Regions from separate parts of the Wukongibacter baidiensis genome, predicted to be linked through region 2. Evidence: riboswitches for the same ligand, from Rfam matches in the RefSeq annotation. Region 2 holds a riboswitch; the other holds the start of a gene.

Region 1 (4,268 bases), 550 kb from region 2:
TGATTGTAGGAGGCGAAGTCGGATTTCTTTCTCAAAATCCCAACGATTATTTATTCAATGATACAGTCTATGAAGAACTTAAATATACATTAGATAATAAAAACATTAAAGATGATGGTAGAATAGAAAGGGTTTTGAAGGATTTAAATATCTATAAGTATATAGATAGAAATCCAAGGGATTTAAGCGGTGGTGAAAGGCAAAGAGTTGCCCTTGCTTCTATACTAGTAATGGAACCGGATATATTGCTTTTAGATGAACCAACTAGAGGATTGGACAAGGACTTAAAGGATAGATTGGGAGAGATAGCTCTTCAGCTCAAAGGGAGAGGGAAAACTATTATAATAGTAACCCATGATGTAGAATTCTTAGGAAAGTATGCAGATAAAGTTGGCCTTATTTTTGATGGGAGTATAGCCCAGATAGGTTGTAAGTATGATGTTTTAACAACAGGTATATACTATTCAACTCAGATCAATAAACTTTTTTCTGGAAATGTTGATGGAATTCTAACTTTAGATGATGCCTTGAACTTGTTTAAGAAAGAACAGGCTGCAAGTTAATCTGGATTTAAAGAAGGTGATACTAAATATGAACTATGGCATAGTTTCATCCATAATAATTTTAGCTTCTTTTTGCTTTGTTTTTATATCCTATGAGAAAAAGAAGACTTCTGTAAAGGAAATATCCCTTATTGCAACCTTAGCAGGACTAGCAGGTGTGTCTAGGGTCCCCTTTGCTGCGCTAGCTAATGTACAGCCGACTACCTTTTTAGTAATAATTTCTGGATATGTGTTTGGACCGGGATTTGGATTTATGGTAGGGGCTATAGCAACTCTTGTTTCAAACAGCTTTTTAGGTCATGGTCCGTGGAGTCCATGGCAAATGGTGGCCTGGGGGCTTGCTGGGTTTAGTGGTGGAATGCTAAAGAAGATAATGAAAAAGCCTCATAGATTAAAATTAAGTATATTTGCTTTTGTATGGGGATTTCTATTTGGATACATCATGAATCTATGGCATTGGCTGTTTTTTGTATATCCATTAAGTTTCAAAAGTTTTATAGCTATATATATTAGATCCTTCTATTTTGATTTAATGCATGCCATTGGAAATTTTGTATTTACATACTTTTTAGGTAAGGACTTTATAAATATACTTGTAAGATTCAAGGATAGGATAAGTTACAGTGAAATACCACCTGAGAAAATAATTGAATAATTCGAGTTTAATTGTAGAAAACACTTGAAATAAAAGTGGGATATTTTATAATGAATATATAAGAACTACGTAATCAAGTTTATTACAATAAAAATTTAAAATAGTGTTATGGTTTGGGAAAAGGGTGAAATGCCCTTGCTGTAGTCGTAGCTGTAACCAGGGATGAGAGTCAAATTATGCCACTGTCCAAGAATTTTGTTAGCGAGAAGATGTTTGAGTTAATAAGGTTCTGTGAGAGGATGGGAAGGCTTGACTTAAAGATGATCTGGGAGCCAGAAGACCTATCATAGCATGATTTAATTAACCTCCGACTAGAGGGATTAAATATATATGTAATTGCGGTATAGTTTTCTTTTATATCTGAATTTATGTATATTTTTAACCTTTTCCTAATAGGAGAAGGTTTTTCTATTGAGGTTATTTCTCGAAGGGAAATGCGACTAAAGCGAAGGGGTTCTACGTTCTTGAGTTCTTACTTCATTAAATTTTGGAGGTGAAATAATATGAAAAAACTATTATTTCCATTACTGATTATTTGCATATTCACATTAGTGGGTTGCAGTGAAGAAACTGTTTTAGAAAATGCTAAGGTAAATGTAATTATCTCAAAGAATTTTGGGGATGAAGAACTAACGAGTAAAGAGATAAGTGTTTTAGAAGAGTCTAGTGTAATGGAAGTTATGGAAGGTAATTTTGATATAGAAACTGCCTATGGAGGAGGATTTATAAACGGAATTGATGGTTTGAAATCAGGTTTTACTGGAGTTAAAGATAAGAAGAAAGTTGATTGGTTCTATTATGTAAATGGGATAGTAGCTGAGGTTGGAGCAAATGAATACTACCTGGGGCCAAATGATCTTGTAATATGGGATTATCATGACTGGAGCAAAAGCATTTATCTTTCTAGCATAATTGGAGCCTATCCTTTGAATTTTATAAATGGACATGGAGAAGGAAACCTAAAAACAGAAATTCTTATAAGTCAGGATTATGAAAAAGAAGGTAATGGGTTATTTGAATTTTTGAAGGCAGAAGGTCTTGAAAGTATCGAGACAAAGGGGTTAAAGGAAGAAGAACTAGAAAATGGAGAAATAAATTCAATTGTAATTGGAACGTGGAATGAAATATCGCAGTTTGACTACATAAAAGACGTCTATGAAAATGGGAAAAAAGCTGGTCTGTTTTTTAAGCTCGGTGAAAATATAACAGCCTTAGATGCAAAAGGCGAGATTTCCAATGTATATGAAAAGGGAGCGGTAATAACTTCTATAACTAAGGAGTATGGATTAAATGGAACCCTTTGGCTAATTACTGGTAATGATGAAGCCTCTATAAAAAGGGCAACTAGACTACTTTATGAAGAACCGGAAAAGATTAAGGGAAAATTTTCTGTGATTGTAGCGGATGATGATGTAATAAGCATTCCAACAAAAAAATAGGAGGGATTATATGAAAAGGTTTATTAGTTTTGTTCTTATCTTTGTTCTATTATTTTCAAGTATATCATTTGGACTAGAACTAAAAGATACAGCAGAGTATTTGAAAAACCAGGATTTAGACGAGTGGGGAATTTTAGCCTTGTATTCAAAGGGTGAAGATGTCAAAGGAATATCATTAGAGAGAATTGATTCAAAGGTTACTACAGACTATGAGGCTTATATCATGGGAGCCTTAGCTCAAGGTAAAGATATACCTAAGGAAATCGAGATAATCAAGAATAGCCAACTAAGCAATGGGAAGTTTGCCGATTTTATAGATGCTACGGGTGAAGACTTGATAAATGCTCATGTATGGGGGATTATATCACTTTATTCAGCAGGTGTAGAAGAATTTGATAAGGAAAAGGCACTCCAGTGGTTAAAGGAAAATCAGAATGAAGACGGGGGATTTCCAGTATATACTGGGGATTCAGATTCTGATTTAGATATGACTGCTATGGGAATCGTGGCCTATAAAGCATTAGGTCTTAACAAGGAATCAGAGGAAGTGAAGAATGCTCTTAGGTTTATAGATAAAAATATAAGTAAAAGGGAAAACTGTGAAAGCCTTGCATGGAACATCATGTCAAGGATAAGCGTAGGGGAAAAAGTAGACAAAGAATTATATGATAAGCTGATGACATATAAGCTCGATGACGGATCCTTTAAGCATATAAAATCAATGACTAAAGGAAGCTATATAGCAACTTGGCATAGTCTTTTAGCTAGAGTTGACTATATGAATAAGGTATCTATATTTGATAAATTACATAATGCGAATAAATCTGTAAAATTTAAGGATTTAAGTGAAAGTGATTATGGATATGATGAAATAGTAACTCTTGTTAACAAGAATGTAGTATCAGGTTATCCAGATGGAAGCTTTAAACCGAATAATGAGGTTAAAAGATCAGAATTTGCTAAGTTTTTAATCTACGGACTAGGCATGCAGGATGAAATATCAATAACTACAAATGAGTTCAATGATTTAGAAGGTCATTGGGCAAATAAAATTGTTGCCTTAGCAGTAAAGAATGAATATATAAAAGGAATTGATAATGGAAAGTTTGCTCCGGAGGATAAGATAACAGGAGCACAGGTTGCTACTATGCTTGTAAGGGCTAAGGGTTTAGAAAATGAGGCTAAAGAGATACAAGGTGAAAAATGGTATGAGGGTTATGTAGAGATAGCTGAGAAATATAATATGCTCTATGATAATTTTGACCCAAATAGTAATGCAACAAGAGCTCAATGTGCAGTATCTATATCAAAATTAAGTAAATAAATTACTTACTCATGAGGAGGATTACTATGAAAAAAAGAATGCTGGGTTTATTAATTGTATTTTCCATGATATTTAGTTTTGCTCCATTAGTTAATAGTGACTTAGAGGCTTATGCAGATAATAGCGGTAAGGAAATTCGTGTAAGAGTAGAAGGAAAGACTACGAATCTGCATGATAGTTTTATTACATTAACTGATGAAGAGACAGGACTGGATTTACTAAAGGAAGCAGTAGGAGAAGCAAGTATAGAAGGTTCAAATGGTGATTATGGATATTACATAACTGGA
Region 2 (4,268 bases):
GCAAGTAATTTTGAATTCTAAGACTTTCATCAAGTTCGAAGGCATACCCAGACGGTACGTCGAGAATTTGATGGAGGTCTTAGAATCAAAAGGACGTAGCAGAGTTTTGAATTTTTCATGAATAATCTGGGTTAATAAGTGGGTTTTATATAAAAAGAAGAGGTGATATTGGATATGAATAAAATACAAGATGTAAACGAGGCTATTTCTTTTATTAAGGATGGTATGACAGTTATGATAGCCGGGTTCATGGGAGTAGGGACTCCTCATAGTATAGTTGACAAGATGATTGAAAAGGGAATTAAAGACTTAACTATTATTTGTACTGACACTGCTAGACCAGACTTTGGGATAGGAAGGCTTATATCTAACAAAATGGCGAAGAAAGTAATAGCTTCGCACATAGGAACAAATGCAGAAACTGGTAGACAGATGAATGAAGGAGAATTAGAAGTTATATTAACTCCTCAAGGAACCTTAGCGGAGCAAATAAGAAGTGGCGGAGCAGGATTAGGAGGCTTCCTAACACCTACAGGCATTGGAACTATAGTAGAAGAAGGTAAGAAAAAACTAGAAATAGAAGGTAAAGAATATATATTAGAACTGCCACTTAGAGCTGATATTGCACTTATACAGGGTGCTAAGGTGGATAAGAAGGGTAATATCTATTATGATTTAGCGGCAAGAAACTTTAACCCATTAATGGCAACGGCAGCAGACCTTGTAATAGTTGAAGCAGATGAAATCGTCGAAGTTGGAGAAATAAACGCAAACGATGTTATGACACCGGGAATATTTGTTGACGTTATCATAGAAGGGAGTAAGTAGATATGGATAAGGCTAAAATGAAAGAGATTATAGCTAAGAGAGTAGCAAAGGAGCTTAATGACGGAGATGTTGTTAACTTAGGGATTGGTTTACCAACAATGGTAGCTAACTATATTCCCGATGGTGTAGAGGTAATACTTCAATCTGAAAATGGATTTCTAGGCATGGGCCCGGCTCCGGCAGAAGGGAATGAAATTGAAAACCTTGTAAATGCTGGAGGTATGCCTGTCACTACGGTAGCAGGAGCAGCCTTTTTCGATAGCGCAGCTTCCTTTGGTATAATCAGAGGTGGTCATGTTGATGCGACGGTGCTTGGGGCATTACAGGTAGATGGAGAAGGAAACTTAGCCAACTGGATGATTCCAGGGAAAATGGTGCCAGGTATGGGTGGCGCTATGGATCTAGTTGTAGGAGCAAAAAATGTTATAGTTGCAATGACCCATACGGCAAAGGGAAATGCCAAAATATTAGAGAAATGTACCCTTCCTCTGACTGCAAAGGGACAGGTTAATTTAATAGTTACTGAAATGGGAGTGATGGAGGTAACTGATAAAGGCTTAGTATTAAAAGAAATAAATTCTGAGTTTACAGTTGAAGAGATTCAGGCTGTGACTGAAGCAGAGTTAATAATCCCCCAGGATTTAAAGAAAATGAATTTGTAGAAAATTCTAAGAAGACTGTTGCAGAAGTTTCTGGTTTCATATAAAATTAAAGTAATTAAGATATAAGTGAATATGGAAAATGTAAAGAAATTTAGGTGCCTTACTTCTATTTTATTTGAAATAATGAAAGAATTAAGGAGAATAGGGAATGAAGTTAAAATCTTCAGCGGACCCACCACTGTAATGGGGAGCCTTTAGACATGATGCCACTGTTTTATACTTAAGACGGGAAGGCGTTTAAGGGTATCGATCCAAAGCCAGGAGACCTGCCTATAATTTGATGATACATGAATGACGGTAAAGTTCATGGTTTGTTTACTATGTAAGCAAACTATGGACTTTTTATTTTTTGCTAATAAAGGATGAGTGTGGAGATAAGGGAGGATTATAAAATGGAACTATTGAGACAAACTTTGGAGAAAATTGGTCCACTTGATGATGAAACTATGGAAAGATCTAGAACTAGAGTTGATAATCTAATAAAACCTAAGGGAAGTCTTGGGAAATTAGAAGAAATAGTTGTGAGGTTATCGGGGATTACTGGAGAGTTATTCCCAAAGGTGGATAATAAAGCCGTAATAGTTATGGCAGGCGATCATGGCGTGTATGAAGAGGGGGTGGCGCCTGATCCTCAAATACTTACAGCAGTTCAAGCTTGTAACTTTCCTAAAGGCATAACGGGAGTATGCGCCTTGGCTAAGCAAGCTAAAGCAGATGTAATTACTGTTGATGTCGGTGTGGCATCAGATCTAAATGAACCGAGGGTTATTAATAGGAAAATAAAATATGGAACTGATAATATGGCCAAGGGACCTGCCATGACAAGGGAGGATGCGATAAAAGCCTTGGAAGTCGGTATTGAAATAGCCGATGATGAGATAAAAAAAGGTAGGAATCTTCTTACTACTGGAGAAATGGGGATAGGAAATACTACTCCGAGTGCTGCTATAGTATCGGTTTTAGGAGGGTATGATCCCCATGAGATTGCTGGAAGGGGAGCGGGATTGCCGGTAGAAAGACTAGTTCATAAGGCAAATGTAATCAAAAAGGCTATTGAAACTAATAAACCGGATATGAAGGATGGAATAGATGTTTTATCCAAGGTAGGTGGATTTGAAATCGGTGCTATGGCCGGGGTTATGCTTGCGGGAGCTGGTAATAGAGTGCCTGTGGTGGTGGATGGCTTTATAGCCACAGCAGCTGCATTGATTGCTTGCACCATAGAGCCAAAGGTAAAAAACTACTTGTTTGCTTCCCATGTCTCTATGGAAAAGGGTGCAGCTAAAGCTTCAGAACTTCTAGGGCTAGAGCCAATGTTAAATATGGGTATGAGATTAGGAGAAGGTACTGGGGCTGTTCTGACATTTAACATAATTGAGTCTGCTGTCTATATGAATAGGGAAATGATTACCTTTGAAGAGGCAGGAATAATAAGAAATTGATAATAATCAGTGGTTATAGTTCAATTTTATCGAGTTGCTATAAAAAGTGTTACATTTATAGTAACTCTTTTTTTGATAAATTGTATATATTTAACAAATTATAAAAAACATACAATGATTAGAGGGAGGGACAATTTCCTTAAAAAAATCTTTGTATAATATTTACATATATGCAAGACAATAAAACAATTTATATAGATAAAAATGAGGTTATAGACAGAAAAAAATAAGAAAACATTGTCATTGTATTAACAATGTCCATTTGGCTGTAAGGTTATTTATGAAATAACCATAAAGGGAAAAAAATAAAAATATAGAAAACAATGAATAGTTTGATTTTTATAAAAATATTAAAACTAAAAAAAGGTGGTGGATGAAATAGTTTAAACTTGATAATCAGAGTTAATGAGTTTTGCCTTTGATTGGATTTTCTTTACAAAATAATCTCAAACAATAGGGGGAAAGAAAATGGAAGATAGCAGAAAGATTAAATCTAGCTCGGAAATTATTTATAAGATTGATGACAAACCACCTATTCAGATTAGTATTCTTTTGGCATTTCAACATATCATGGCGGCTTTTGGAGGTATAGTTGCGGTACCTTTAGTGGTAGGTGGGGTATTAGGCTTGCCGATAAATGATTTGGCCTTTCTTGTTAGTGCAGCGTTATTTGCTGCAGGAATTGCTACATTTATCCAAGCTAAGGGTATTGGAAAAGTAGGAGCAAGAGTTGCTTGCGTAATGGGAACTGACTTTACCTTTGTTGGACCTTCTATAGCTGTTGGATCAACAATGGGTCTACCAGGAATATTTGGAGCAACGATATTAGGTTCATTTGTAGAAATTATTCTTAGTCGTTTCATTAAACCACTGAGGAGATTTTTTCCTCCAATAGTTACAGGTACAGTTGTAATGCTAATAGGCCTTACTTTGCTTCCTGTATCAATAGACTGGGCAGCCGGTGGATACGGAGCTCCTGACTATGGTAGTTTAACTAATGTTGCTGTATCGGTATCGGTTATGGTTGTAATTATGATGTTGAATAGATATGCTAAGGGGATATTCAGTTCAGCAGCGGTTATCCTAGGATTAATTTTTGGTTATATAATATCTTATCCACTAGGTCTTTTAGATTTTACACCTATTAAAGATGCTGGATGGCTTGCAATACCTACGCCATTCAAGTATGGAATTACCTTTAGTCTGACAGCTGTAATCCCATTTGTAACAGCTTATTTAGTTACTACAATAGAAACAGTAGGTTGTTTAATGGCTATAGGTGAAGCATCTGACAAAGAACTTAGTAGTGAAGAAATCTCGGCAGGTATTTTAGCCG

What was found. A riboswitch is a leader RNA that binds a small molecule or an ion and turns the genes downstream of it on or off. The one in region 2 is predicted to bind cobalamin.
Region 1: it holds a riboswitch for cobalamin, as region 2 does, so the genes downstream of both, R9X47_RS22270 (DUF4430 domain-containing protein) here and cobT (nicotinate-nucleotide--dimethylbenzimidazole phosphoribosyltransferase) in region 2, are expected to answer to the same signal.

What each region holds. Positions count from the first base shown of each region.
Region 1 is NZ_CP138202.1:4,921,425-4,925,692, forward strand. Features, by position in the region: gene R9X47_RS22260 (ABC transporter ATP-binding protein) at 1-563, shown strand, start outside; gene R9X47_RS22265 (ECF transporter S component) at 592-1,218, shown strand; cobalamin riboswitch at 1,311-1,521, shown strand; gene R9X47_RS22270 (DUF4430 domain-containing protein) at 1,722-2,657, shown strand; gene R9X47_RS22275 (S-layer homology domain-containing protein) at 2,668-3,981, shown strand; gene R9X47_RS22280 (Ig-like domain-containing protein) at 4,008-4,268, shown strand, end outside.
Region 2 is NZ_CP138202.1:4,368,026-4,372,293, forward strand. Features, by position in the region: gene R9X47_RS19675 (CoA transferase subunit A) at 175-828, shown strand; gene R9X47_RS19680 (3-oxoacid CoA-transferase subunit B) at 831-1,490, shown strand; cobalamin riboswitch at 1,567-1,778, shown strand; gene cobT (nicotinate-nucleotide--dimethylbenzimidazole phosphoribosyltransferase) at 1,883-2,932, shown strand; gene R9X47_RS19690 (nucleobase:cation symporter-2 family protein) at 3,401-4,268, shown strand, end outside.